DNA from 3 places in the Gilvimarinus sp. 1_MG-2023 genome. Region 3 is predicted to be linked to each of the others. Evidence: predicted binding sites of a transcription regulator. Region 3 holds the regulator's gene; each other region holds the start of a gene.
What was found. The regulator sigma-54, encoded in region 3, starts transcription at its own class of promoters, with help from an activator protein. The targets are predictions, from matches to a motif close to TGGCACANNNNTTGCNNT.
Positions count from the first base shown of each region.

Region 1: the regulator sigma-54 is predicted to act here: its motif matches at 6,200-6,217, upstream of flgA (flagellar basal body P-ring formation chaperone FlgA).
Region 2: the regulator sigma-54 is predicted to act here: its motif matches at 4,720-4,737, upstream of Q4563_RS13220 (CmpA/NrtA family ABC transporter substrate-binding protein).

Region 1 covers NZ_JAUOSC010000001.1:455,110-465,368, reverse strand. Annotated here, with positions in the region: gene ttcA (tRNA 2-thiocytidine(32) synthetase TtcA) at 1-702, shown strand, start outside; gene Q4563_RS02005 (putative bifunctional diguanylate cyclase/phosphodiesterase) at 987-3,434, shown strand; gene Q4563_RS02000 (16S rRNA (uracil(1498)-N(3))-methyltransferase) at 3,395-4,120, opposite strand; tRNA gene Q4563_RS01995 (tRNA-Arg) at 4,152-4,228, opposite strand; gene Q4563_RS01990 (flagella synthesis protein FlgN) at 4,291-4,767, opposite strand; gene flgM (flagellar biosynthesis anti-sigma factor FlgM) at 4,853-5,167, opposite strand; gene flgA (flagellar basal body P-ring formation chaperone FlgA) at 5,308-6,036, opposite strand; gene Q4563_RS01975 (chemotaxis protein CheV) at 6,283-7,242, shown strand; gene Q4563_RS01970 (CheR family methyltransferase) at 7,317-8,174, shown strand; gene flgB (flagellar basal body rod protein FlgB) at 8,369-8,767, shown strand; gene flgC (flagellar basal body rod protein FlgC) at 8,778-9,224, shown strand; gene Q4563_RS01955 (flagellar hook assembly protein FlgD) at 9,235-9,951, shown strand; gene Q4563_RS01950 (flagellar hook-basal body complex protein) at 9,987-10,259, shown strand, end outside.
Region 2 covers NZ_JAUOSC010000013.1:31,713-41,971, reverse strand. Annotated here, with positions in the region: gene Q4563_RS13245 (response regulator) at 1-252, shown strand, start outside; gene Q4563_RS13240 (AI-2E family transporter) at 336-1,493, shown strand; gene Q4563_RS13235 (TspO/MBR family protein) at 1,535-2,020, opposite strand; gene Q4563_RS13230 (DUF6635 family protein) at 2,084-3,061, opposite strand; gene Q4563_RS13225 (hypothetical protein) at 3,313-4,452, opposite strand; gene Q4563_RS13220 (CmpA/NrtA family ABC transporter substrate-binding protein) at 5,010-6,305, shown strand; gene Q4563_RS13215 (ABC transporter permease) at 6,381-7,367, shown strand; gene Q4563_RS13210 (ABC transporter ATP-binding protein) at 7,396-8,247, shown strand; gene modA (molybdate ABC transporter substrate-binding protein) at 8,338-9,051, shown strand; gene modB (molybdate ABC transporter permease subunit) at 9,048-9,710, shown strand; gene Q4563_RS13195 (ATP-binding cassette domain-containing protein) at 9,697-10,259, shown strand, end outside.
Region 3 covers NZ_JAUOSC010000003.1:206,007-216,265, forward strand. Annotated here, with positions in the region: gene lptA (lipopolysaccharide transport periplasmic protein LptA) at 1-256, shown strand, start outside; gene lptB (LPS export ABC transporter ATP-binding protein) at 258-983, shown strand; gene Q4563_RS06445 (RNA polymerase factor sigma-54) at 1,114-2,619, shown strand; gene hpf (ribosome hibernation-promoting factor, HPF/YfiA family) at 2,700-2,990, shown strand; gene ptsN (PTS IIA-like nitrogen regulatory protein PtsN) at 2,996-3,454, shown strand; gene rapZ (RNase adapter RapZ) at 3,460-4,326, shown strand; gene Q4563_RS06465 (HPr family phosphocarrier protein) at 4,335-4,616, shown strand; gene yjgA (ribosome biogenesis factor YjgA) at 4,613-5,134, shown strand; gene Q4563_RS06475 (YhdP family protein) at 5,156-9,070, opposite strand; gene rng (ribonuclease G) at 9,137-10,259, opposite strand, start outside.

The sequences.
Region 1 (10,259 bases), on a different contig from region 3:
ATGCTCGATATTCTATTAGGGCTACAAAAAACGGCCCCAATCAATTTCGAGCTTGTTGCTGTCAATATGGATCAAAAACAACCCGGATTCCCCGAGCATGTACTGCCGCAATATTTAGAGTCACTGGGTGTTCCTTACCATATTGTGGAAAAAGACACTTACAGCATCGTGAAAGAGATTGTTCCTGAAGGTAAAACCACCTGTGGGCTTTGTTCGAGACTGCGCCGGGGGACTCTATACGGTTTTGCTGATGAAATTGGGGCGACCAAAATTGCTATGGGGCATCATCGCGATGACATAATTGAGACATTATTTCTCAATATGTTCTACGGTGGCAAGCTGAAAGCCATGCCGCCCAAATTATTAGCTGACAACGGTCAAAATATTTTGATTCGTCCGCTAGCTTACTGTAAAGAGCGGGATTTGGAGCAATATGCTGAGATTAAACAGTTCCCCATTATTCCTTGTAATTTATGTGGCTCACAGGAAAATCTACAGCGTCAGGTAATTAAGGATATGCTGCAGGGCTGGGAAAAATCGCACCCCGGTCGTCTGGAAACCATATTTTCGGCTATTGGCAGCGTTGCCCCGTCGCAACTGGCGGACCGTCAGCTATTTGATTTTGCCGGCTTAACCCCAGTGTCCGGCAGTGAGCTTGAGCCGGGTGAGAATCAATTTATCAACGCCGTTCAAGTTCAGTAATATCTTGTCGCTGCTAGGTTGGCGAACTTGCACTATACTGTCTTTAATGTCTGTGTTTGCTGGGGTTTAGGTTGATACTTGGATTAAGTTCGCCTTCTCTAGGCAGTCGCTAACTCACCACGGTATGGCATCGGTGAGTTAATGATCGCGCAATGGATTGCCCCAGCCGTACATGTCAGCGCGAGGTGGAGAGTTTGGGCTGTCGGAGTGCCCCGTTGAATTGCATCACCACATGAATCACTAACCCCATTTATTCAGCCACCGGCACTGGATTACACGCAATAATGAGACAAAAAAAGCCGTCTTTTTTTCAGGGCATCTCTTTTCAATTAGCTAAAATCGGCATTATTTTAGCGATATTGCTCAGCTTTTTTATCAGTGCGATACAGGTGTACATTGATTATCTTGCTCAATCCAAAGAATTAGATCAATTAATATACCGGGTGGCAGAAGTAGCCACACCTCCCGCCGCTAGAGCCGTACATACACTAGACGCTGATTTGGCCAATGAGGTTGTAAATGGCCTGTTAACCTATGACTTTATCTATCAGGTAGCTATTTGGGATGAGCGCGGCAACGTTTTAGCCCAAGCTGACAAGGCTCTAACAGAGTCGGATGTTACTTGGATGGGAGGGCTCTTCACCCATGATGATGCCTCTTATTCCTCTGATTTAATCGTGGCCGGCTACGAGCAAATGGTGGCCGGAAAAATCAGTTTTACGGTCGACAGAGACCGGGCATTGGAAAATTTTTATCGCCGCTCGGAAATAAACTTTTTTGTCAGTAGCTTTCGTAGCCTTATTCTCGTTGTGCTGTTGTTTGTCGCTTTCTATTTTAAGCTAACCAAGCCATTGGTGCAGCTTTCTCATGAAATTAACGAAATTGATCCTGATCGGCCTGGAGCTAAGCGGTTGACGACCTTAAAGTCGCATAAAGCCGATGAGCTTGGCACAGTGATAAACAGCAGTAATCAAATTCTCGATGTGATTGAGCTGTCACTTGCCAAACGTCGTGTAATTGAACAGGCACTTAGAACCAGTGAAGAACATTTACGTCAGATTGTCGATAGTTTGCCTGTCTTCATCGGCGCGCGAAATGCCGATGGCTACTATCTGTTCGCCAATAAAGCCCTGGCTGAAATGTTGGGTCACACCCCCGAGGATATGCGAAATGTGCATATCAGCGATCTATTAAAATCCTCTGTGCTCGATGTCGATACTGTTATCAGAGGCGATGCCCGGGTTATTAATAACGGCGAAGAAATCGACGTCGCGGAAGAAAGCTTTATCAGCGCCAGTGGTGAGCAGTTATATCTGCAAACTCATATGATGCCACTGCAGTATTATGAGGAAGTGGTTTGTCTTGTGGTGTCTATGGATGTCACGGAAAGAAAACTGGCTCAGGCTAAAATGGAGCATATGGCGCATCACGATGCGCTGACCGGTTTGCCCAATAGGCTGCAGTTGGTTGAGCGTTTAGAGCACGAAGCGCGACGAGCCGTAAGGCATGGCTATTTTGGCGCTGTGCTATTTATCGATTTGGATAAGTTTAAAAATATCAACGACTCGCTGGGTCACCCGGTGGGCGATTCAGTGTTGCAAGAGGTGTCGTCGCGTTTGCAAAGTGCTGTGCGAGAAGAGGACTTGGTTGCGCGCCTTAGTGGCGATGAATTTGTGGTGGTGTTGACGGTGCTCGACCATAACCAGGAAGTGGCAGCCTTAAAAGCGGGTGAGGTGGGCGAGAAAATTCGGGCATTAATCTCGCAAGCGTTTATTCATGAGGATATGGAGCTGCGTATCACTTGCAGTGTTGGGGTTGTCGTTTATCCCGAGAAAAATAATGTTGTGCATGAGCTCCTGCGCTACGCCGATACCGCTATGTATCAGGTGAAAGAAAAAGGGCGCGACGCGATTGAATTTTTTAACGAAGATATGGCCGATAAAGTCAGTCGGCAGTTAGTGATGGAGGGTGAGCTGCACCGGGCGCTTGAGGAAGAGCAGTTTGTATTATATTTTCAGCCCAAGGTAGATGTGCAAAGCGGTGCAATTGTCGGTGCCGAAGCTCTGTTGCGTTGGTTTCACCCCGAGCAAGGCATAATTTCACCGTTTGAATTTATTCCGGTGTTAGAGACATCTGGGTTGATTATTGAGGTCGGCCAATGGGTGTTAGAGCAAGCCTGCGACGTTGTGCAAAAATGGAGTAAGGCGGGCTTGTGGCACAAAGGAATGCAGCTGAGTTTAAATATCAGTCCGCGGCAGTTTCGTCGCGACAGTTTTGCCTCCGATGTTATCAAAACAATAGAGCAATACAATTTGCCTGATCAAACCCTCGATATGGAAATAACCGAAGGGATAGTCATTCAGCAAATAGAAGAAGCGATTGAAACCATTACCCTGCTAACGCAAAACGGTATCAGCTTTTCACTGGATGATTTTGGCACCGGGTACTCATCCATCAGTTATTTAAAACGGCTGCCAGTTACCACTCTTAAAATTGATAAAAGCTTTATTCGCGACATTATTGATGATCGCAATGATCGGGTTTTGGTGGAAACTATTGTGACCATGGGGCGATTGTTGGGCTTAGGCCTTGTGGCTGAAGGGGTGGAAAACAGTGCCCAGCTGGATATCATAAAGTCCTATGGTTGCCATTATTACCAAGGCTTTTACTTTAGCCCACCGGTGCCGGCGGATCAGTTTATTGCATTGCTCGAAAAGCGCCCGAGCAAATAGGTGACAGCCGTCTCGACCCGTAAAATACGCGGGCCTAGTGAGATTCCGGTAAAGCCGCGCTGCTCAAAAGCATCAATTTCTTTATCCAAAAAGCCGCCCTCGGGGCCAATTGCAATCACACTGGGGGCGCTGACATTATGGGGGCTGTGCTGCCGGGCATAGGGGTGGGCAATAAAACCTTGGCGCTCACCGAGAAAGTCTCGCAGCTCGTCTTCAATAAATGGGCGAAAGCGTTTCGCTTGATGGATAGCCGGCATCCGCGTATCCCGGGCCTGCTCCAACCCCAGTATCAACTCTTCCCTTACTTTGTCTTCGTGTAATTGAGGTGTCTGCCAGTAACTTTTATCCACGCGGGAACTTTGCAGCAAAACCAGCTCTTTTACCCCAAGCGTACTGATGGTTTGCAAAATACGCTTCAGCATAGGAGGGCGGGGCAACGCTAAAATAATACTGATGTTCGACGCCGCTGGCGGCTCTTGAGTGAGCGACGCTGTCATGGTTACCGAGTCGGAACCCAGCTCAATGACCTGCCCAACACCCGTTTGGCCATTGATTAACCCAACTTTCAAAGTGTCCCCGACGCAGATGCGCTGAACCTGAGTAATATGCCGAACCCGGCGTTCATCGCGCAGTGTGACGGTATTGTCGCGGCTGAAATCACTGGGGAATAACAAGATTAAATTCATAGTTTAAGGACAGAGGGCAGGGTGGGTAAGTTGGCGCCCCGGAGACGATTCGAACGTCCGACCTGCCGCTTAGGAGGCGGCTGCTCTATCCAGCTGAGCTACCGGGGCCTGTCGCTCCTGTGGAGCGAGGCGCCCATTGTAGAAACTTTAGCAGCTAAAGCCAAGTTGTCTTAGGCTTTTACCGCATTACCACTGTTGACTGATCTTGTGGTGACGCCTTTGGCGTTGTACAAATTATCACCGGCAGACTTACCTTTTACCAAGTCTAATATTCGACTTAGCGTTTGTTGTGAGCGGTTGATTAATTTGCCGTTTTTGGTGTTTTGTTGGTTGCATTGGGTAATGACGGATTGTATCTCCTGCCATTTGGCAATCAAGGGTGTCAGCGATGGGGTAGATTGCATATATTCCAACCAACCATCGCTGTCGTTAGCCAGCCCCAAACTCAGCAATAAAGAGGTTCGTTCTCTGGCGTGAGCATCCAGAACATTGAGGTGTTCGGCTTTAACGCTAAGGGTGGATTCCAGCTCGGTATGTTGGCGGTTTTTCAGCAGCTCGGTTTCGCGCTGCAAAAGCTCCAGTAGGACCTTGGCGGCGGCAAGGTCATTGTCTAGCATTTGCGAGACAAGTGAGGGGTTAACTGACATAGTGGGCACCTATGGTAAGTCGAAAAAAATGGGTAAGTCGAAACTGTACGAAACCCTAAGGCTGCAGTTGGCTCAGCCCTAGGGTTTAACCGATAAGGTCGTCCTGAGACAGAATAGCTTCGGCCAGCCGTTCGGCGTTTATTTCAAAGCGCCCTTCGGCAATCGCTTGCTTTATTTCGGCGACTTTGTCGCTGTCCACATCGGGAGCCGTATCAACGGCTTCTTGCAGGCGGCTTAGCGATTGCGCCTCGGCGCTCAGTACCACTTGATCAGTGGCCGGTTGTGGACTTGATGGCGCGCCGCTTTTTCCCTCGGATTTCGTTGAGAGGGGAGCGCTGCCACTGGAGCGTCCGGTTGTCGCTGTACCCGGTTTGTAGGTATTGCTTGTGTCAATAGCCATATGCTTAATCCAACTTTAAAAGGTCAGTTATAACCTGGTGCCCATACCAGATTGCCAAAGGATATACCTCTCGCATAGCTGCTATCGGCCGTCTGTATTATAACTTTAGCGATTATTTACAATAAATTTCTGCCTGTGGCTTAAGGATTAACCTCGACCCGGCCAGTTGCCACGATATTGGCAGTCACGATACGCTGCGATGATAAATTACGTACCCGTATTTGTTCGCCTACCCGACCGCTGCCCAGTGCTTCCGCCCGCGTGTTAACTCCGATAACGCCATTGGAGGCCGCGAGGGTGATGATATCCCCCCGGTTAATCGCCAGTGGTATTGTCAATATTCCGTCGCGCAAGGGTTCTCCGGCTTCTATATTGCGTCGAACCTCCTTGCCTATTGCATCCGAATTGTCGGTAAAGTAACCACTTCGTAAGTTAGAGCTATTCATTCGACTCTCAGTCAGATCCGATTCTACTAAAATGTCTCCGCGACTCAAGGCTTTACTGGCGACAACGATATTCTGGAAAACATTCACCTGAGCTCCAATGTAAATACTCCACGGCGCAGCGCTTAAACATTGAGTTTTCACCGTAATAGCACCGCCATTGTGGGTTAAATCTCTGACCTCGAAGTCTAGTTGGGAGGGGCAGTGGGCGAGTCGCAGTCGAGGGTCGAGCCTATTAACGGTAATTTCTACGGCATCAAATCGATTTTGATAGTAATCTTGAAGGTATTCTTTGGTGGCCAACCGCAATTGCTGCAGATCGTGCGGTGGGTTGTGGCCGGCTTCATTGGCAGCAGACACTAAGGAGACAAACCCCAGTGCGACTGTATAGCCTAAATTGACGCAAAAAGTACGTAGGCGGCCCATAGTTGTCCTATTCTATAAACACAGTGGCAATAAACGATAATCTGGGCTGAGATTGAGCCTATACTCAATGCAGTAGGCGCCAGATGACACATAATTAACGGGTTTTATTAAAGAGTGTCAAAAAATAGCCGTTAATAAGAGTTAAATACATATAAGTGGGGATACTGCAAGGAATGTGCCTTCGCGTCTAGCGCATAGGATGGGAACCGCTTTAAATTGATGGCGATGTAAAACTGAGGCGAGAATATGGCAGGTGTACTCGATAGTGTTAACCAACGAACACAGCTGGTGGGTCAAAACAGATTGGAGTTATTGCTGTTTCGTCTGGCTGGAAGGCAAACCTATGGCATCAATGTTTTTAAGGTAAAAGAGGTTTTGCAGTGCCCCAAGCTGAATGAGATACCCGGGCGCAGTGGAGTAGTGCGGGGCGTGGCTCATATTCGCGGCGGCACGATGCCAATAATGGATATGAATCTGGCTATTGGCCGCAAACCGCTGGAGAACATCGAAGAATGTTTTGTCATTATCACGGAGTACAATCGAACCTTACAAGGCTTTCTGGTTCGTGCGGTGGAGCGTATTGTTAACATGAATTGGGGTGATATTCATCCACCGCCCATGGGGGCCGGCAAAGAGCACTATTTAACCGCTGTCACCGAGGTTGAGGAACGCCTGGTTGAAATTGTCGATGTTGAGAAAATTCTTGCCGAGGTTACGCCTGTCGATGAAACAGTGAGTGAAGGTATTTTTGAAGACGGGTTAAGTGAAAGGGTGGTGAAGCGACATATTCTTATCGTGGATGATTCCACCATTGCCAGGAAACAAATCCAAAGGGTTGTGGAGTCTATGGGCATTGCCACCACCTTGAAAAAAGATGGTCGGGAGGCTCTCGAATACATCAATGGCATGATCGAAGAGGGTAAAGACCCGTATCAAGAGCTGATAATGATCATCTCTGATATTGAAATGCCGGAAATGGATGGCTATACCTTTACCGCTGAGATACGTGGTAACCCTAAACTAAAAGATATGTATGTGGTGCTGCATACATCGCTTAGCGGTGTTTTTAACGCGGCCATGGTGGAAAAGGTTGGCGCCAATGACTTCTTGGCTAAATTCCATCCCGATGAATTAGCTAAGCGGGTGAATGACAGGGTTTTGGCGATCACAGGGGAAGACCTGCTACAAGAAAGTGGTAATGAGTAGTAAGGCCTTTATATTCAATTAGATAGGTTGCTTATTTAAAGTGGTTTGTTGTTTAGTGGTTGTTAAGGACTGATATGAGTAGCCCGATTAAATCTTCACATACTCTGGAGCAGGTAGAGTTTGATCAGTTTAGGGTGTTTCTAAAAGACGCTTGTGGTATAGCCTTGGGCGAAAATAAGCAGTATCTAGTGGCCAACAGGGTTCGGCGGCTGCTAGAAGAGTATAACCTGCCAAACTTTGCCGAGTTGGTGAAGGCACTCAAAATGAATAGTAACCGGCGCTTACGCGATCAGGTTATTGACGTTATGACCACCAATGAAACTTTTTGGTTTCGCGATGGTTACCCTTATGAATACTTAAAGAATGTTCTCCTGCCCGATCTTATGGCCCCAGCTAATAAGATGTATGGTCCGCTCCGGATTTGGTCGGCGGCTTGCTCTTCGGGCCAGGAACCTTACTCGCTGAGTATGATTGCCGAAGAGTATAAGCGGAAATCCATGGGTGCCTTGGCTCGGCCTGTGCAGGTCGTGGCAACCGATCTTTCGTCGATTGTGCTTGAGCAGGCAAGGCAGGGAATGTATGACCGATTATCAGTTATGCGGGGTCTGTCGGTAGAACGTCGCAATCAATTTTTTACCACAATTGATGCCAATAATTGGCAAATAAACCAAACCGTACGGGAGCGGGTCGAATTCCGCCCACTCAACTTGATGGATTCCTACGCGGCGCTGGGGCGTTTTGATATTGTTTTTTGCCGCAATGTCTTGATTTACTTTAATGCCGAGCTAAAGCTTAAAATCCTGCAAAAAATACACGCCAGCTTAAAACCCGGAGGCGTTTTGTTTCTCGGTTCATCCGAAGGCGTAGGCGCAGCCTCGAATTTGTTTGAAATGGTTCGCTGTGAGCCAGGTATCCTCTACCGGGCTATTTAACAATTTACAGCTTTCGATTAAGCGGCAAAGGCGGTAAGCCTTTGCCGCTCTTGTCCTTACATTCTTACCTCTGCAGTACCCGTTTATATTTCAATCAAAAATAAAACTCCATAAAATCAATGAGATATTAGATATTTCTAGGTTTGGCATGGCCTGTGCTTTATTGCTTGTGACGCTAACGCAACGAGGCAATCATGGCAATTTCTTTCGATCAGGCACTGGGTGCATTTGAACCGGCTCTTAAACTTCGCTCACAGCGGGCAGAAGTTCTGGCCAACAACTTAGCGAATGCTGATACCCCAGGCTTTAAATCTCGAGATTTTGATTTTCATAGTGCCTTGGCTAAGGCTGCCGGAAACATGCCCGGGGCCTTAGCAAAAACGGACGAAGGCCACCTGAATATTCATGGCAGTTCCAGCGGTAGTCCTGGTTTGGACTACCGCACGCCACATCAACCATCGGTTGATGGTAATACCGTCGAAGATCAGGTTGAACACGCTGAATTTATGAAAAATGCGTTGGAATTCCAAACCAGCTTTATGTTGCTAAACAAAAAATTTAAAGGCCTGAGCAAGGCTTTGACCGGACAGTAGGAGTAATACCATGGGGCTCAATACTATTTTTGATGTTGCCGGTTCTGGCATGAATGCTCAAAGCCTGCGCCTGAACACCACCGCTAGTAATCTTGCTAATGCACAGTCGGCCAGCTCCAGTGCCGGAGATGTTTATCGCTCACGTCAACCCGTGTTTGCCGCTGTCGCTAAAGACACCTTAGGCACTAACCGTCTTGAAGCTATTGGTGGCGCGGATCGCGATGCCAGTGCTGGGGTAACCGTCTTGGGTGTGGTTGAAAGCGATGCTCCCTATGAGCAGCGCTACGAACCCAACCACCCTTTGGCAGACGAAGAGGGCTATGTGTATTACCCCAATGTCAATGTGGTGGAGGAGATGACTAATATGATTTCGGCATCTCGTTCGTTTCAGGTCAATGTTGAAGTGATGAACGCTGCCAAGCAGATGGCCCAGCGCGTACTCACATTAGGACAGTAAGGAGTCTGCCGTGACACAAGTAAGTAACGACGGAACCTCAGCGGCCAATATTCTCAGTAACCTGAGTATTGCGAACAAAGAGCCGGAAGAGGCAAGCAATGAATTGGGGCAATCGGCTTTTTTAGAGCTCATGATTACTCAAATGAATAATCAGGACCCTTTGAGCCCTCAGGAAAATACTGAATTTATTGCCCAATTGGCTCAGTTTAGTTCGGTTGAGGGGTTGGAGCGACTCAATGGCCAGTTTGAGAGTTTCAACGGCAACTTTATGTCGAATCAAGCACTGCAAGCCTCATCGCTGGTTGGGCGGTCAGTTTCCGTACCAACGGATACGGCGCTACTGACCAATGGCGGCATTGTTGCCGGCTCTTTGAATCTGGAGCAGTCGACCAGTGCTATGGAAATTAATATCTACAGCGAGGGCGGCTCACTGGTGGGTAAAGTACCCGTCGATGGGCGTGAAGCGGGTGATATGGTTTTCCGCTGGGACGGTCAGTATATGGAGGTGGACGGTGAGCTTGTCGACTGGAGTGCCGGTGAAGAGCCTCTACCGCCGGGTGAATACCGAATTGAAGTCAATGCCATGATCGATGGCGAAGCTGAACAGCTGGAAACCTCACTGGGTGCCAATGTTAATAGCGTTACCCTAGGTAATGATGGTTCGATCACGCTTAATTTGGCAGGGGTTGGCCCTGTCGACATTAGCCAAGTAACTCAATTTAATTAATGCCAAGCGGCTAGTTTCTAAAGGAGAAACGGACCATGCCATTTAACGTTGCGCTTAGCGGTATCCGGGCCGCCAATACTGATCTTGAAGTCACCGGTAATAACATCGCCAATGCCAGTACTACCGGCTTTAAGACTTCACGTGTGGAGTTTGGCGATGTTTACGCAGGCTCCTTACTCGGTAGTAGTTCAAACGCCCCAGGTAGTGGCGTTAATTTACTAAAAATTCGCCAGCAATTTGGTCAGGGCAACCTGAACTTCACTGAAAACCAGTTGGACTTAGCCGTAAGTGATGCAGGCTTTTTCGTG
Region 2 (10,259 bases), on a different contig from region 3:
AACCATCTTATTAAGCTGATTAACCGCGCCCAGGTGTTTCGGGTACTGCCTATGCCTTTATCGCGCCGTATGCTGTACGACAGCATCAACTCAGCGCTCAAACACCGTCAATCCCTGCAAGACAAGCCTGCCTTGTTGAGTCGCCATAAAGTCGAGGCCAGCACCGATCCGACCCCTGAGCCGAGTACGAACCGCAGCCTTATGGGCAAAGTTCGCGGCTATTTGGAGCGGATGCGAACCAGCGCAGCATAACGGGCAATGCTGCCTTGATGGTCGGGGTGGCCTTCGCCCCGCCACTGCCTTATGATGCCCTTTTATCGACTCTGGGTAAGGATATGTCAGAACTTAAAAAGAATCTGGAAATTAAGTCGTTTCTCGCGCTACTGCTGATCGTATCGGCCGCTTTTCTCTGGATATTGCAGCCTTTTTTTGGCCCCATTTTTTGGGCCTGCGCTCTGGCGATTATTTTCCACCCCATCCAGACGCGTCTATTGAAAGGGCTTAATCACCGCCCCAATAGCCAAGCACTCATTACCCTGACCATGTGTTTGGTGATTGTGATTATTCCGGTGATATTTTTAATCAGCTCAGTAGTCACACAAGCGGCGGACTTGTATCAAAAAATAGAATCGGGTGAATTTGACCTAGCCGGGCGTATCGAACAATTTCAAAATGCTTACCCAGCGATCCAGCAGACGTTCGAACGCTTTGGCGTTAATTTTTCTGATTTAAAAAACCAGTCCGTCGACCTAGCCATGAACAGCGGCAAATTTATCGCCCAATACACCTTTGATATCGGCTCAAACGCGTTCAAATTTGTACTGGATTTCTGCTTAATGCTCTACCTCACCTTCTTTTTCTTACGCGATGGCAACAACATCAAAGAATTAATGGTGCGCGCCCTTCCCATGGGCGACACCCGCGAACGCCTATTATTCGCCAAATTTGCCGAAGTCACCCGCGCCACCGTCAAAGGTAACCTTGTGGTCGCCATGACTCAGGGCGCTCTAGGAGGGGTTATTTTCTGGATACTCGGCATTCCCGCCGCCCTACTGTGGGCAGTTGTCATGGCATTTGCCTCTTTGTTACCCGCCATAGGGGCCGCCATTATTTGGGGGCCGGTGGCAATTTACCTTTTAGCCACAGGAAGTTACATACAAGGGATTATTTTGGTGGGCTTCGGCGCCGGTGTCATCGGGTTGGTCGACAACTTACTGCGCCCCATCTTAGTCGGCCGCGACACCAAACTGCCCGATTACATCGTACTGCTCTCAACCCTGGGCGGTATGGCGCTGTTTGGCATTAATGGTTTTGTGATTGGTCCCTTAATCGCTGCTTTATTTATCGCTTTTTGGGGCATATTTATGCGCGAAATTAATGTGGATGAGGATTGGGATACACTCCTAATAGAAAACGATAGACCAGAAACAGAGGGAACCCTAGAGGCCAACACTCAGGCAGAAGGTTCTGCCAATGAAACAGACCAACCATAGCCTCTATAGCCTTATTAACTAAATAGTTTGCTAACCAAAGACTAGAGCAAGCCGGGGTTAAGCCGCCACACGGTGTAGTTTAAAACCCCGGCAAAACTCACCCATCCAACATACGGCGCCAACAACCAGGCAGCAGTTTTATCGAACCGCCTAAACTGCCACACCGTAGCAACAAGCAAACTCAATAGCACAACAATATCCAACAAGGCGGCCGCCCCCAACTGCCAGGCAAAAAACAGCCAGCTCCACAGCGCATTAACGGACAACTGCAACAAAAATAGCCATACTGCCGGTTGGCGCAGTGCGGGGGCGCGCACCCACACACGCCAGATGGCAACCGCCATCAGCGCGTAAAGTAAGGTCCACACCGGCCCAAACACATACCCCGGCGGCGCCCAAGCCGGCTGGCGCAACTCGCCATAGAACGCACCCGCATTCACTGACGCTAAGCCGCCGATAAAAGCCGCGGCAAAACACACAACCAGCCAAACGAGCAAACTTAACCCCTTAGCCTTTAGTAAAACCATATAACTCTCCTACTTAGAGTACAGTCATAACAAGAGTACGAAATCACCGTCGTTAAGATCACTCTAGCCCACCCCCTGTCGCGCGGCATCAATAATATCCATTAGACGAGCCAGATAGGCATCTTTGGGGCGGAAGCTGCCGCTGGTACTGGCTTTAATATCGCGTTCCAAAGCATCGAGCATTCGATAGAGCCGGCGCTGATGAATGCCCAATAGCGCCTGTACCGGATCGGATAACAGCCCGGAAAAGCAGGCCAAGACCGCAAACACCAACATTACACCCAAAGTAGACAGCACAACCAATTCGATACCCGGCGTAACCGGAAACAGGGCGTAGTACCACTGCCCCACGCCCTGACCTAGAAAGAAGTTCCAAGCCGCCAGGCGGTTGGCCAAAAAACCGGCCAGTGCAAAGCCGATGGCAATACCGCCCGGAGTGAATTTTTGCAAGGTAAATGCACCTGCGATGGTGGCAATAATTGTATTGCTAATATCCGCATTGGCGGTACGGGTTAAAGCGTATTGCGCCAATGCATCATTCAGGCTTTTTTCCAACAAAGCTTCTTGTTCATCCGGCAGCGAGTCCAAGTGCTCAGCCTCAACTATCGCTTCAACAATGCACTCGCGCAGCCGACTACTGCCAGATTCGCCATCGTCGCGGTCGCGCAATAGCAGGTCGCGCTCGGCACAGGCCATAAGGTACTGCTGAATCCGGGTACGCAGCCCCACAGGACAGTGACGCAATAACCTTGCCGGTTGTCGTAAACTGAGTTTATCTAGGCCCCAGGCAAGCAAGTGCGCCGCCAAGTAAAATGGCACCCACAAAAGATTGAGAGGCGAGCGCAGCATATCCCACCCCAAACCATGACGATTGGTACGCCAGGCGCCAGGATAGCAAAAGTGTCGACTTACAAAACTGGGCACGCGTGCCCGGCACTCGGCAAAATACTTCGCCACGCCGGCATGAATAGCGGCAATGAGAGCCTCCTGACTGGGCTGCTCAATAGTGCGAGAAGAGGTTGTGATCGGTGGGGTCGTCATGAACACTACTTTAGCATTAATTGGTCTGCGCAGGATGACAGCACAAAGCCATCCAGAGCGGGGGATGATCCGAGCCTTTGCGCCGCGCCACCATATTATTCACAAGTACCTTTATTAACGCCTCCGCATGTTTAGATGCTGTCGTTGCGTTTGCTCCTCGGTCATGACCAAACGGCACTTCCCGCTCAAACAATGCCTGAACCATTCTTTGCTCTGTTACACGGGGGGTGACCTATTAAGCAAAATATTGGCTACAACTGACTAATCGCCTGGCGGTGTTTGTCTTCATCTCCCAGATTTTGGTAAATATCCGCGGCCAATCGGTAAAAACGCTTTTCATTGGGCTGACTCCGAATCGCAGCTTCAATTTTAAGCGCCGCCTGTTCATAGGACTCATCCTCAAACAGCTCGGAGGCAATTAGGTACTGATAATAAGGGTTTCTATCCCGATACAGATTGGCAAGATCCGACAAGTGGCGGTGCTGTGAGAGTTGCCCTGCATACAAATAAAGCTGGCTTAAGTTCATGATGGCGGTAAGATCCTCGGCATTGAGCTCCAGAGCTCTTAGGTAGAGCGCTTCGGCCAGTTCAGTATGTCCTTCACTCGAGTACAAAGCCGCCAAATTATTCCACAGATAGCTTTGTTTAGGTGCGAGCGTTAATGCTCGTCTCAAATAGACAAAACGCTTTGCCAAGGTTTCGCGGCTCGCTGGTAATACCATCGCCCGATTATTATAAAACTGAGCGACCGCGATATTGTCGTCAATTGTTCTTTGGGGGTAGTAGCTGCGATAGCTCTCCATATCCAGATCGACAATCATGTCGTCACGATTAAACTTCAGGTCCACACGAGTGTTTACATGGCGTATCAGTTGAACCCTGTCATTCGACAGATTCCAGGCTGGTGGAATGGTGACATCATTTATCTTCGCATCTAAACCGACATGTCGGGCCAAGCTAGCAAACAGAAGCGAAAAGCTCAAACAGTTGGCTTCGCGCAGGCGAAAAGAGTCCCTAGGGCTATGGGTCGCGGAACTTTGATAACGAATACCCATGCCACCGGCAGATTCCGGCAGCAGCAGCGCCTTATGCAGAGCCTCCACTTTTTGGTCTTGATACCTACTTCCTGCCACACTTCGCTCCGCAAAACGCTGCATCGCCGGTGTGAGCTTTAACAATGGCTTCTCAACTTCAACATAAACCCCTTGCACATCAACGCCTAAGATTTGCCCAGAAAGGGCCGTATCAATCAGCGGCTGCGGCGCCGGGGCCAGGTTGGCAGAAATCCGTGAGCCAGCGCTGCTGCAACCGGTAATAGCCAAGGCTATCAGCGGACCAATCAAGAGCCTTCCCGTCAAACTAACTAAGCGCTGCAGTTGTTTTTCCTTCATTGCCCAACCTCCATGACTTCTTTGAAGTATAGCCGTTGACGGCAAATTGCATTGGAAACCTCTCACTTTGCGCACCGTAATGAACCTCCGCGCACACCAATTGCACCAACACACCACCAAAACCACCACAAAAAAATGCACAGCAAGGATACTTTTTTATGCATCGCAATTTTTTCAATGAGCCACAAGTGTGCATAAGAGTGTATTACGCCCTAAACCCTATGTCATTAAACGTCAACACTGCACGGTTTTGGGCAATTCCAGTTTTGGCACGGCCTTTGAAACTATCGACCTGAACTTTGATGAAACATTTTTCAAAATAAACGACAAATTCTTTAGCGCGAGGCCGATGCAAACAACTTAAAAAGTAACGGAGCATTAAGCGCTACCGTTGCCGTGCTAGTAACGAATTAAATTAAACACCCTTGGGAATTAGGAGATTAACGATGGAAAATCGACTGGTAAAAAAGACATATTTAATAAGCATAGGGCACTGGCTTACACCTTTGAAGAACATCATTCTTGGCGTCGCAGTTTTATCTGCCTCTGTGCATGCCATGGCACTGGGAGAGCCAGAAAAGGAAGACCTTAAGTTCGGCTTTATTAAACTGACCGATATGGCGCCATTAGCAATCGCGTTAGAGAACGGATACTTTGAGGACGAAGGGCTTTTTGTTGAACTGGAAGCGCAAGCAAACTGGAAAGTGTTGTTGGATCGAGTCATCACTGGCGAGCTTGACGGCGCCCATATGCTGGCGGGACAACCCTTAGCGGCAACCATTGGCTATGGCACCAAAGCTCATATCATTACCCCCTTCTCAATGGATTTAAACGGCAACGGCATAACCGTTTCCAATACCATATGGGAGCAGATGAAACCACATATCCCCAAACAAGCTGACGGCAAACCCGTCCACCCAATTAAGGCCGATGCGCTAAAGCCGGTGGTAGAAAAATACCAACAGGAGGGCAAGCCGTTTAATTTGGGAATGGTTTTTCCCGTATCCACCCACAATTATGAGTTGCGCTACTGGTTAGCGGCCGGCGGTATTCATCCTGGATTTTACGCCCCACACAAAGGGGATACTTCCGGACAATTACAGGCGGATGCTTTGCTCAGCGTGACACCTCCTCCACAGATGCCTTCCACCATGGAAGCCGGCACTATTTACGGCTACTGTGTGGGTGAACCTTGGAACCAGCAAGCTGTTTTTAAAGGTATTGGCGTTCCGGTTATCACCGACTATGAGATTTGGAAAAACAATCCGGAAAAAGTGTTTGGCATTACCGCTGAATTTGCCGAGAAGTACCCCAACACCACAATCAGGCTGACCAAAGCGTTAATCCATGCGGCCAAATGGTTGGATGAGAACAACAACGCCAACCGTCCTGAGGCGGTAAAAATTCTGTCTAAACCCTACTATGTCGGGGCAGATGCGGAAGTCATTGCCAACTCTATGACCGGCACTTTTGAATACGAAAAAGGTGACAAACGCTCCGTGCCCGATTTCAATGTATTCTTCCGCTACAACGCCACCTACCCTTATTACTCTGACGCGATTTGGTATCTCACCCAAATGCGTCGCTGGGGTCAAATTGCCGAGCATAAAGACGACAACTGGTACTTCGAAACCGCCCAAAAAGTCTATCGCCCTGACCTTTATCAACAAGCCGCTCATTCGCTCATTAAAGAGGGCGAAATCAGTGCGGAGCAATTCCCGGACTTTGCGAGCGAGACCGGCTTTAAAGGCCCACAGCCAGACTTTATCGACGGTATTACCTACGACGGCAGCAAACCTACCGAGTACCTGGAAACGCTCGACATCGGTTTAAAAGCGACCGACTCTCTTTAATTTTTATTGACGCTCAATTTACGTTTTGAGCATGGCGCCACCCTGTGGCGCCGTATTATCTACGAGGAAATAAGCATGAACCCCTCTATGTTGATTAAACAAAAGTGGCAGCGAGCGAGCTTTGGCCCGGAACAGTGGCAAACCTTAGCTAAGGCCGTATTAACGCCCATGATCGGGCTATTGCTGTTTATCGGCGTCTGGCACATCGGTGCCAAACAAGTGGATACGTCGCTAGGACAATTCCCAGGCCCTGCCGAGGTTCATGAACAATGGCAAAACTTACGCACCGAACACATCAGTGAGAATGAGCGCGAAGCGGCCTTTTACGACAGACAAGAACAGCGCAATGCCAAAAAGCTGGCCCAAAATCCAAGTGCTGAGGTTCGTTGGCGTGACTTTAACCGCCGCCCTACATTCTTTGATCAAATTGTTACCAGCTTAATTACCGTAATGACCGGGTTTTTTCTGGCCACTATTATTGCGATTCCGCTGGGCATCTTTATCGGCTTAAGCAATACGGTTTATCGGGCGCTTAACCCGATCATTCAGATCTTCAAGCCAGTTTCGCCATTGGCGTGGCTGCCTTTGGTTACCATGGTGGTGAGTGCGGTTTACGTTTCAGAAGACCCTATGCTGGCCAAATCGTTTATTACCTCGGTTGTCACGGTCACCCTGTGCTGCTTATGGCCCACAATGATCAATACCGCCGTGGGTGTTGCCAGTATTAATCAGGATTTACAAAACGTCAGTCGGGTATTGCGGCTGGGGTGGTTAACACACATCAAAACCATCGTGTTGCCTTCCTCTATTCCTATGATGTTCACCGGCCTTCGCCTATCACTGGGTATCGCCTGGATGGTTTTAATTGCCGCGGAAATGTTGGCACAAAACCCAGGGCTCGGAAAATTTGTTTGGGACGAGTTCCAAAACGGTTCATCCAACTCACTGGGCCGCATTTGTGTGGCGGTATTGATGATCGGCTTTATCGGATTTCTGCTAGATCGCGCCTTGCTATTTATTCAAAGCTGGGTCAACTGGGACAAAACAGCCGTTGTGCGCTAACAGATCACCGAATGATGAGGAGAAAATTATGAGCAATACGCATTTAGAACTCAGCCAGGTTGGCATTAGCTTTCCCACCCCCAAAGGGCCTTTTTGTGCACTTAAAAATGTTGACTTGAGAATTCGCGAAGGTGAATTTGTCTCGCTTATCGGCCACTCCGGATGCGGCAAATCCACTGTACTCAACATTGTTGCCGGGTTATATCAAGCCACTACCGGCGGCGTGGTACTTAACGGTCGCGAAGTGAATGAACCCGGCCCTGAGCGAGCGGTCGTATTTCAAAATCATTCCCTACTGCCCTGGCTCACCGCCTACCAAAATGTGGAGCTCGCGGTTAAACGAGTATTCGGACGAAAAAAAACTCGGATCGAAATGCGTGAATGGATTGAACACAACCTAGAGTTGGTGCAAATGAGCCATGCCATGCATAAAAAACCCGATGAAATATCCGGCGGCATGAAGCAGCGTGTGGGCATTGCCCGCGCTCTGGCTATGGAACCTCAGGTATTATTAATGGACGAGCCTTTTGGTGCGCTCGATGCGTTAACCCGCGCCCATCTGCAAGACTCACTAATGGATATACAAGCAGAACTGGGCAACACCGTAATTATGATTACCCACGATGTAGACGAGGCAGTACTGCTATCCGACCGCATTGTCATGATGACAAACGGCCCGGAAGCGACCATTGGTGAAATTCTCGATATCGACTTGCCCCGTCCCCGAGATCGACTGGCTCTGGCGGACGACACCCACTACAACCAATACCGCAGCTCGGTACTGCGCTTTTTGTATGAAAAACAAAAAAAGGTAGAGCCGCTCACCGCGCGGCGCAGCGCCCCGCCAAAGGCCAAAAGCACCAATCATAACGCGGCCTAAGCCGCGGTATTTATGGCACAATAGCGTTCTCGCTGATTAACAGCAAGCTTGTTTCAGGCGAATACCCCGCGCCCAAACCAAGGAGCTATTGTGCGCTTTTTTTTATTGAGCTATCTCATTCTGGCCAGCGCCAACACGTTTGCCGCAACCAGTATAAAAGTGGCGGTAGCCAGTAACTTTAAGCCTACCCTTGAGGCTCTGCGCTCACTGTGGCAGTCGCAATCGCCCTATCCGCTGGTTATTTCCGGTGGCGCCTCCGGAGTCTTTACCCAGCAGATACTCTCCGGCGCGCCTTTTGATGTCTTTCTTTCTGCTGATATGGATTACCCTCAGCGTATATTTCAAAAGCTCGATACTGCCGAGCCTTTTATTTATGCCGAGGGCCAGTTGATGCTCGCATGCCACCGACCTTTTGCATCGGCCACCGAGGCGCTTAAAGCCAGCCCCCGTCTAGCCGTTGCCAATACCAAAACCGCACCTTATGGTCGCGCCGCCCGAATGTGGTTGCAACAATTCTCCATCCAAGCTCAGCCTGTCCAGTCAACATCCGTCGCCGGTGCTCTACACACTGTTGTAACTGGCAATGTCACCTGTGGGCTGGTAGCCGCCAGCTTTGCCCATATTGCCCCTCAGCTGCACTGGCACCCCGTCGAGGCTAGCCCGTCACTGCCACAAGCCGGCGTGTTGCTGAGCACCTCCGATAGAACCCAGGCCTTTATGCAGTTTTTACTGAGCGAACCGGCGCAGACGATTATCCGTAACAATGGCTATACATCGCCGCCTAGCAAAGCGGCCCAGCCATGATCGACGCCATTATCATTACCGTTAAACTCGCCGGCGTCACAACGGTGGCGTTAATGCTCTTGTGCACCCCCCTAGCCTGGTGGTTGGCCCGAGGGCAGTCGGGCTGGCTGCGCAACTGCGTTGAGGCCGCCATTGCCCTGCCGCTGATATTGCCGCCGACCGTGATGGGTTTTTATTTATTACTGTTATTAAGCCCCGAGGGTTTATTCGGCCAGTTTTTTGACCGCGGTTTGGCGTTTAGCTTTACCGGCCTGGTCATCGGCTCTTGTGTTTACTCTTTACCGTTTGTGGCGCAGCCTTTAACCGCAAGCTTTCGCCAGCTGGACCCGCAACTGATTCAACTTGGGCAGTCTCAGGGGCTCAACCGCTTTGCCGTCTTCCGACACATTATCCTGCCCTGCTGTGGCTATGCGTTTGTCGCCGCCGCCGCGCTGGGGTTTGCTCATACCGTGGGCGAGTTCGGCGTAATCTTAATGATTGGTGGCAATATTCCCGGTGAAACCCAAGTGTTATCAGTTCTGCTCTACGACGAGGTAGAGTCGCTGCAGTATGCCAACGCCCACCGCTTAGCCGGTGGGTTGGTGGTTGTTTCTTGGGTTATTTTGTTTATGTTATATCGCTGGCAGCGAGGCCGGGGAGGCTTTCATGTGGGAGCTTAAGCTCGGCGCGCATCAAATCCACTGGCCCCGGGGCGCCTGGGTGGGCGTCAGCGGCCCTTCCGGTTGCGGTAAAACTCAATTGCTGAAAAAAATCGTGTCGGGCCAGAGCGGCCAACTAAAGCTGGAGCACAACAATCTTCTAGAGCGCCCGCAGGCTTTGCGAGGCATCGGCTGGGCCGCGCAGGGAGCACCGCTGTGGCCCAATCAACGAGTGGAACAACAACTGCGCGCACTGGCCGAGCGCCACAAAAGCGAAAACTGGTTAGCGCTTGCCGCCGAGTTTCAGGTGTTACCGCTTCTGGAAAAATCGACCGCAATACTATCGGGCGGGGAGCGCCAGCGCGTCGCTCTGCTCGCGGCGCTCTTGTGTGCCGACAAACTGTTAATACTGGACGAGCCGGTATCGGCGTTGGATCAACAGGCCGCCAGCGAAATATTAATGGCGCTGCGCCGGGCAGCCGACCAGCGCAATCTCAGCGCTTTGCTGGTCAGCCACCAATGGCGCGATCTCGCCGCCAGTTGCGATTTTTGCTACCAATGGCAAAGCCG
Region 3 (10,259 bases):
CTCACCCGCCCACTTTGAGCAGCAACCGAGCATTGATCGCGGCGTGGTTAGCGCTAAGGCGGGCATTATTACCTACAACAGTGCCAACAATACCGTATCGCTAAGTAAAGGCGCTTTACTGGAGCAAGACGGCGCGGTTATGCAAGGTCATGAGATTCGCTACGACATCAACCGCGAACTGGTCAGCGCCGAAGGCGATCATGAATCTGACCAACCCATTCAAATGACCATCCCCCCGGCACTGATAGAGCAGTAATATGTCGACACTACGCGCAGATAATCTGGCCAAAAGCTATAAAGGGCGCCAAGTCGTCATTGATGTTTCCCTAAGCGTATCAAGCGGCGAAATAGTCGGCCTACTCGGCCCCAACGGGGCGGGGAAAACGACTTGCTTTTACATGATTGCCGGCCTGGTTCGCGCCGATAAAGGCAAAGTGGCCATCGACGATCAATCCCTGACACATATGCCCATCCACGGGCGTGCCCAAGCGGGTATTGGCTATCTACCACAAGAGGCTTCAGTATTTCGTAAATTATCTGTCGCGGATAATATTCTCGCCATATTGCAAACTCGCAAGGAGCTTTCTAAGGCCGAACGCGAAGAGCAGTTAGAGTCACTACTGCAAGAGTTCCACATCACCCACATTCGCGACAGCCTGGGCATGGCTCTGTCAGGCGGTGAAAGACGGCGGGTAGAAATAGCGCGAGCCCTTGCCACCGACCCTAAGTTTATCCTCTTAGATGAACCCTTTGCCGGGGTCGACCCTATCTCCGTCAGCGATATCCAACAGATTGTCCTCCACTTAAAAGACCGCAATATCGGTATACTGATTACCGACCACAATGTCCGTGAAACCTTAGGTGTATGCGAAAAAGCGTATATCGTCAGCGAAGGGCATATCATCGCCGAAGGCAGTTCAGAACAAGTACTGAACAATGCGAAAGTGCGCAAAGTTTACCTTGGCGAGCATTTTATGCTCTAAAAGCCGGTTCGCCACCTTGACATATACTTAATTCTCCTTGTTAGGCATAAAGATTGCTAGGAGCTATTGCTTGGGGGCGACATGCTGACTAAACTCAAACCATAGTCTGCAAGATCGTACTGAAGAAGCCATGAAACAATCGTTACAATTAAAACTGGGCCAACAGCTCACTATGACCCCCCAACTGCAACAGGCGATTCGTCTGCTGCAGTTGTCGACCTTGGACCTCCAGCAGGAGATCCAAGAGGCGCTGGATTCCAATCCCATGCTGGAAACCGAAGAGAACAACGAGCCTAGCACCGAGGCGGAAAAAAAATCCGAACAAGAAGCTGCTATTAATGAGACCAGCAGCCTCACTCAAGAATCCGCCAAAGCCACTGAAACCGAACCTGAAAACAATGCTGAAGGCGATTGGAACGAAGAAATCCCTCAGGACCTCCCGGTGGACACCAGCTGGGATGATGTTTACGAGAGCTCTGCGCCGGCACTACCGGCCAGCAACTACGAGGGCGACGACTCAGATTTCGAAAGCCGTCGTGGCAGTACTGAAACACTGTACGACCACTTAATGTGGCAACTCAATTTAACACCGATGTCTGAGCGCGATGAAATCATCGCTCTGGCCATTATTGACGCTGTAGAGCCCAGCGGGCTGCTGAGCGTTACTCTGGAAGAAATTTTTGAAGGCTTAGCACCCAACTTCGAAGAGCTTGAACTGGATGAGGTGCAAGCTGTACAGCACCGATTGCAACAATTCGATCCATCGGGAATCTGCAGCGAGAATTTAGAGCAGTGTCTGTTGGTTCAGCTGACCCAATTTGCCGCCGACACACCTTTTTTGGATGCCGCCAAGCAAATCGTTCAACAATATCTCCCCATGCTCGCCAGCCGCGATTACCGGCAATTAATGCGCAAAACACGCTTAAAAGAGCCAGAGTTAGCGCAGGCGGTTGCCCTAATCAAAACCCTCAACCCCCACCCGGGTGACGCTATTGACACTCGCGAAACCGAGTATGTCGTGCCCGACGTATTTGTCGATAAACGTGAAGGGCGCTGGACCGTTGAGCTTAATCCGGATATAGCTCCCCGGTTACGAATCAACTCCGATTACGCATCACTGGTTAAAAGAGCCGATTCCAGCAGCGAAAACACCTTTTTGAAAAACAATTTACAAGAGGCCCGCTGGTTTCTAAAAAGCTTACAAAGTCGTAACGAAACCCTGTTGAAAGTCGCCACCTGTATTGTGGAAAAGCAACGAGGATTTCTGGAGTATGGCGCAGAAGCCATGAAACCCTTGGTGTTACACGATATCGCCGAGTTGGTAGAAATGCATGAGTCGACTATTTCGCGGGTGACTACGCAGAAATATATGCACACCCCCCAGGGTATTTTTGAGCTGAAATACTTTTTTTCATCTCACGTCAGCACCGATTCAGGCGGTGAGTGTTCGTCTACTGCAATCCGCGCTATCATTAAGAAATTGGTGGCAGCTGAAAACTCGAAAAAACCACTCAGCGACAGCAAAATTACCGACATGCTGGCCGAGCAGGGAATAAGGGTCGCACGGCGAACGATTGCCAAGTATCGAGAGTCGCTCAATATTCCACCATCAAATGAACGTAAAAGCATTGTCTGATACAGTCTGTTTATGCACCGGTGGCACTATTGCGGCCGGCTGGGTGGGATAGGCCCACCCTGATTCAGGAGGATAGCTATATGCAAATAAACATCAGCGGTCATCACATTGAGGTAACCGAAGCAATTGAAGAGTATGTTCATAATAAATTTGCAAAGTTAACGCACCATAATGACCTCATCACCAGCATTAATGTTTTTCTCACTGTGGAAAAACTAACCCAAAAAGCTGAAGCGAGCATACATGTCAGCGGCAAAGACATTTTTGCTAATGCAGACTCCGAAGATCTCTACACCGCCATTGACGCCCTTACCGACAAGCTTGACCGTCAAGTGATCAAACACAAAGAAAAGCTGAAAAGCCACAGATAATACTCATGGAAATCTCTCAAATATTATCCCCAGAACGCACCCTATGCCATATCGAAGGGGTCAGTAAAAAGCGCGCACTAGAGATCCTCGCCAATACCATTGCCGAGAACTCACCCATGCTCGACGCCGATGACGTATTTCGGCGTTTAATCGCGCGGGAGAAGCTCGGTTCTACCGGTATTGGCCATGGCATCGCCATCCCCCACTCACGCATACCAGGTTGCGACTGTACATTGGGCGCACTAATCACCTTAAAAGACCCCATTGACTTCGATGCAATGGATGGTGAACCGGTCGATGTATTATTTGCCATGCTGGTTCCCGAGGAGTCATGTGACGAACACTTAAAAACGCTGGCCGCGCTGGCCAGCGCGCTTAATGACAATCAGTTTCGCCAGGCATTGCGGTCTGCGCAAAACCCGCAAGCGCTTTTTGCCGCTGCCACCCAGTCACCAGCAGGCTAACCACTATGCATTTGGTGATTGTCAGTGGTTTGTCGGGCTCGGGGAAAAGTACCGCGCTAAACGCGCTGGAAGATGCCGGTTATAACTGTATCGATAACTTACCGGTAAGCCTGCTGCCTGCGCTAATCACTCAAATTCAACTGCACAAAGACGCGGACAATCAAAATTTTGCCATTGGCATCGATATTCGCGACGCTTGGCAAGACTTAGAAATTTTCCCCTCAATGGTAGGACATCATAAAGATGCTCACCTACCCTTTACCGTTGTCTTTCTAGACGCTGAAACCAAAAAAATTGTGCAGCGGTTCAGTGAAACTCGACGTAAACACCCACTGAGTGACAAACATCGCCACTTGACCGCAGCAATTGAAACCGAACACCAGTTACTTGAGCCCATGCGAGATGCGGCAGATCTTGTCATCAACACTACGGATCTAAACCTGCATCAGTTGCGCGAGCTGATTAAATCTCGTATTGCCGAACCTCACTCAGATGGCATGGCAGTATTATTTGAGTCATTTGGCTTTAAACACGGCCCGCCCAACAATGCCGACATCGTGTTTGATGCACGCTGCCTACCCAATCCGCACTGGAAGCAAAGTCTACGCAGCCAAACTGGACGCGACGTCGATGTTATTGATTTTCTAGATTCAGAACCGCTAGTACAAGACATGCTACAAGATATAACCCACTTCTTAGGTCGCTGGTGGCAACACTACCAAGCTAATAATCGCAGCTATATTACTGTCGCTATTGGCTGTACCGGCGGTCAGCATCGTTCGGTCTATTTATGCGACAAGCTACAACAACAATTCTCAGGTGAACTGGACAATGTGCAGGTTCGTCACAGAGAATTAGACGCGCCACAATAGAGCCTCCCATGCCAACCCGAGTTGTGACCATAATTAACCGCAAGGGCTTACACGCCAGATCCGCCGCCAAATTGGTGGCCGTGGCCAATCAATACGACTGCCAAATCGAACTGACCTGTGAAGGTAAAAATGCCAATTGCCACAGTGTTATGGCGCTGATGATGCTCGCGGCCGGATTGGGCAAAGAATTACACATCGCCACTTGTGGCGACAATGCCGATCAGGCGCTGGAAGCCATCTGCTCATTAATTGAGTCGGGCTTTGAAGAATTGGACGAAGACACACCATGAACGATCAAGATCAAGAGCACGACCTAGAGTTTGATGACCTACCGAGCAAGTCTCAACGCAAACGCGAGATGCACGCTCTGCAAGCACTGGGGCAGGAGCTGACGGAATTAAGTGATAGCCAACTGCTAAGCCTCGACCTTCCCAGCGAAGTGCTGGAGGCCATTCAAGAGATGCACCGCATCAGGCAGCGGGAGGCTCGCCGTCGACACCTTCAGTTTATCGGCAAGGTCATGCGTAAGGTAGACGGCGAACAGGTTAGACAACAACTGGACAATCTAAACGCCAAGCATTCACTCAACACTCAGCGTCAACATCAAGTGGAGAATTGGCGCGACCAGCTTATCGACGGCAACCCGGACACATTGCAACAATTTATTAGCAATCATCCCGATGTCGACATCCAGCATTTAAGACAATTGGTTCGAATGGCGCAAAAAGAGAAAAGCCAAGCGAAAGCTCCTGCTCATGCCCGCAAATTATTCCGCTACTTGCGTGATACTGTGCTGGCACACCAATAATTTAGAAACTCAAAAACGGTATCAATCATTCGCAGCACTATCAGCCACGCCTAAAAATTCCGTTTGCGGATCATCCCAGTCACCGGTAATTGCGTAGCGAACACTGGTGACCTTATTCATTTGCTCCTCAAACAGTTTACTGATAACAAACACACCAGCTGCAGCCGGCAAACCTGCAGCAAGAGCTGCAATAACTGTCAGATTACCGGTCATCGGCAAAGTGGCGACCAGCCGGGTATCCAAAGTTTGCGCCACCATGTCCACACTGCCTGTCAACTCCATTCGGCTTGAAGGGCTCTGCAACTGAAAGGCTTTTGTAATATTAAGCTGCCCCTCATCAAACGCCACTTGCCCGGTAATACTGTCAAACGCCAAACCACTTTTATACAGGTCAGAAAAATCCAACCTTGCCCGGCGCGCTAAAGAATCGAAATTAAATAATCCTAAGAATTTCAGCAGCCCATCACTGGCACCGGCACTGTCACGTAAATAACGTCCCTGCCCCAATTTCACATCGAGTTGGCCCGATACTGTTTCTAAATCGACATCCGTCGGCAATGCCGGCCAAGTAAAGTCCATTCTGTACAAAGCATCTTGGCTCTCCAGGCTGGGAGGAGCACCCCACGCCTGCAAAGTTTTCGACATATTGGCGACCTTAAGCTCGGCGGCCAATGCAGTCTGAGGAGCTTCACCCAACGTCCAATCTAGGGTAGCACCAGCACCGTTGATACCCTTCACTTCCATACCACGGATTTCGCCTTTAATATCAGTGAAAGCCAATTTATCCTTACTGGGTTGAAGGTTAAAAGACCACTGGCCATAATCCTTATCGGCCAGCCGTAACGAGTCGATACTCACCTCTGCATCCGGCCAAGTGTGTGTGTTGGTCAACTCCAGTGATTTGTCGCCCCCCTCACCTTCCAGTAATTCAGCGGGAACATTCAAACTATTTATGACAATACGCATCGGCTCAGACGCTAGTATTGGCCAATAGAGTTCGCCATTTATCGCGTTATTATTAATAAGAAAGTCCCAGCCACTTTCAAGCTGTCTCGCCCTTAAACGTAAGTCAGTCAGAGCAATTGCACCAAGAGGCTGTCGATGTATTAGCAAGTCTGTAGAGATTGGTATCTGGCTAGAGGCTACTTGCGGCTCATTTAACTCACCGAGCATTCGCTGTTCGTAGCCTCTATACTGACTTAAAACATTCTGCCAGGTAGCAATATCTATTTGCTCTACCCTGCCCGATATATGTAAGCCAGGGGTCGATGGAAACTCAGGCTCAGCGGCAAGCCCAACCGCACCACTAATCAATGCTTTTTCGTCCTGTTCAAAGTGCAACATCGCTCGAACTTGATCTAAATAGTGAACATCGACAAAGGTAGTCTCACTGCCCATTATATAATTGACCACCGCCGTGCCAGGTTCACCACGCTCTTTACCCAAAGGAGTGGGCAAGTTAACCGCCGCTTCGGTCAAATCTGCATGTACTGAAATAGCCGCCAGGCGTTGATCCTCTCTCGACTCAGCGGTTTCATCACCATGATTGAGCTCCACCGATAAACGCAAAGGCATGGTTCCATCGGCAAACAAGAGTCCCGGCTGTTCACTCCAGTGCGCCAACTGATCTGCGCTGGCGCTGCCTTGCGCCTCTATAATCGTCAGCAGCCCGCTCTCATTCGTAGCGCTGCGCATTGCAACTTGTAGCGGATGACCAAAAAGTTGAGCGGTTAAATCTTGCGTTTGAATGCCAGCTTTATCATCGTATCGAATACGGCCTTTAACATCATCCAGCTCGAGGGCTAAATTATCGAGGTCAAAACTGGAAGCTTGAACATTGACATCAACGGCGTAGTGTCCACCTGCTGCTTGCTCCTGCAAGGGTATCGCAATATCAATAGCCGCCTGTATTTCCCCGTGCAAGTACCAGCTATCCATTTGATCGCCCACGTACTCGCGCAATACACTTTGGCGTAATATGCGCAAACCATCACTAGCAATACCATCCACGTGCCCGGCGATGGTTAACAATGCCCCCTCGCCCGCAGGGTTATCATTCAATATCACTTCGGCATCGATTACTTCACTATTATAAATCCGGCCCGATGCGATCCGCACGTAGACATCATCATTGTCGACCAACAGACTACCCTGTGTGTCATGCACTTCAGGCCAGTTATCTTGATAATGAAACGAGGCCTGATCTATATTCAGGCTGAGTGCAACATTGTGCGCCTCTGGAGCACCATCATTAAGCACGCCGCGATAAATAAATTGCGCCTGCTTCGCAATACCTGCATTCGTTTTGCCAACTCCTTGCTCAATATACTCACGTAAAGATTCAGGTAAGACAATTGGAATGTATTTTTTATACTGCTGAGCTGCTACCTGCTGCGCTGTCGCACTGATGGTAAGCTCAATCGGTCCTGAGTTTCGCTGATAAGGTAAGTGCAAGTGAAACTGCCCCTGCAACTGCTCAGTACCATCCGAGGCGGTGATTTCGCTAGAGTACACATCTATGACATTTTGCTCCGGACGCAATAGCCAACTCACTTGGCCCTGAGCACGATTAAACTGCATGGGTTGCTCATAGACCCCCTCAAACAACACAGAAAAATTATCTCGAGCATCGAGATGTACCACGCCCTGCCGAGCATTAGCTGTAATGTAACCCGACACACCCGTTGCCCCAGGAGCTCCATTCCAGCTACCCACGTCAATATTGTCACTGAACGCTGTCAGCTGCCATAAAGCGGGCTGGCCTGCGGGCATTACAAACTGTAAATTGTGTAATCGACCATGAGGGTCAAGTGATAAAGCTAAATTTTCTAACTGGCCATCGGGCTCAAAAAAATTACCCCCCAATAGCACCTGGGTCAGCCACTGGGGATTAAGCTCATTTATGCGCAGGGTTGTGGGGGAGCGTGCACCGCTTTTAATCGCTAATAGTGCCAAATCCGTTTGGGCTTTGCCCTGGGCGGTCACTTCCAGAGATGAAACCCCAAGCTGCCAGTGATTCAAATCACTGACGTAACCGGAAAGATCAGCGTTAACCGCTTGTAAATCCAACTCCCCGTTAGCCACAGGAATCACAGTGTTCGACAAACTCAACTCCCCAACCACTTCAAAGGCAGAGTTGCTCTCGGTTTTATTAAGCCAAATACCGGCATTCAAGGTGCCTTGTAAATCGCCCCGACCTAGGTGTTTATTTACGAATTGCGCAGTGAGCACATCGGCGGGTGTACTTAAGGGGAAGTCTCGAAATTGTATATAACTGGCCACGGTTGAATCAGGCTGGCGAGGATCACCTGAAGACTCCATGACAATAAAGAGTGCATTTTTGTTTTGCTCAACATCGACACTGATTAATAGCCGATGAAAATCATTGCGGTTCTCCACCAATACTCTGGGGGACTGCAAAGTGATGGTATCACCGTTTTGAAATTTAAAATGCAGTTGAGTATGATCAAAATTAATTCGACGAGCGGCTAGCAACATATCCATTAATTTTTGATTGTCACCGCTGTTGGTTTTTGAGGCCTCTTCGCTAACGGCTTGCTCGCTCAACATCCAATGTCCAGCTTCACTTTGATTAACGGTCAGTGAGCCACCACTAAAAGCCACGTTGCTCCACACCGGCTGAAAATTCAGCAGGGAAGCAATTAAATCTAATCTTAACTGTGCTCGCGCAATTTCCCCCAACAATGTACCGTCGTCATCCTCCAGCCGGATGCCCTGGACAATGACCGATGGTTGAAGTCCATCCCACTGAGCCTCTAGAGAACTCAATGTCACCTGGGCCTTGGCTTGCACTGAAAGAGCAGTTGCGATTTCATCGCGATAGTCGGATATTAGGTATGAAAAGTTTCGACCCAGCTGCACAACGACGGCCAACACAATCACTAAGATTGCCAGCAGAAGGTAGAATTTACGCAATATAAATCTTAGCGCATGAAACATGAGTAAATACCGTCCGTCCTCATTGCCATGTCACCGTCGGCATTAAACCAGCACAATGTCATACTGTTCCTGATTAAACAGAGGCTCGACTTGAAACTCGATCGTGCGCTTAATAAAAGACTCCAAATCAGCAACGTAAGCCGCCTCTTCATCCAGCAGCCGATCCACTACATTTGACGCAGCCATCACCAAAAACTTCTCATTATCGTAAGCACGGGCCTCACGCAGTATTTCGCGAAAAATTTCATAACAGATGGTTTCTGCTGACTTCAACTCACCTCTCCCCTGACAGACGGGACAGGTCTCACACAGCATTTGCCCTAGGGATTCACGAGTTCGCTTGCGCGTCATCTCAACCAAACCGAGCTCTGACACACCTGTAATTTTGGTTTTGGCGTGATCTTTTTCGAGAGACTTTTCTAAAGCTCGAATAACCTGGCGCTGATGCTCAACATCTTGCATATCGATAAAGTCGAGAACAATAATACCACCAATATTGCGTACCCTAAGCTGCCGGGCAATTGCAGTAGCCGCTTCCATATTGGTTTTAAAAATAGTTTCTTCTAGGTTGCGACGCCCCACAAAAGCTCCGGTATTAACATCAACCGTAGTCATCGCTTCAGTTTGCTCTACAATTAAATAGCCGCTGGATTTAAGTTGCACATGGGTGTTTAAAGCTCGTGCAATTTCATCCTCAATGCCGTACAAGTCCATTAGAGGGCGTTCACCCTGATAGCATTCAATACTGTTGATCAATTGCGGGCAGTATTCATTAGCAAACTCTCGCATCTGCGACCAACTTTGACGTGAATCCACCCGAATCTTTTCAATCGGACGCCGTGCCAAATCGCGCAGTGAACGCAAAGCGAGATGCATATCTTCGTATACCACAGACGGTACGTTGCAAGCGCCCATTTTGGTCTGAAGCCCTTGCCATAATTTTTTTAAGAACGGAATATCAGCGATAACCGAATCACTGCTAATACCCTCCGCGACCGTTCGAACGATAAATCCACCTTTACTGTCATCGTCTTTAACCACCTGCTCAACCGCATTTTTCAGACGGGCTCGCTCCGCTTCATCGTCGATACGGATGGATACACCTATATGATAACTATTGGGCATATACACTAAATAGCGTGAGGACAAGGTGATATGGCTGGTT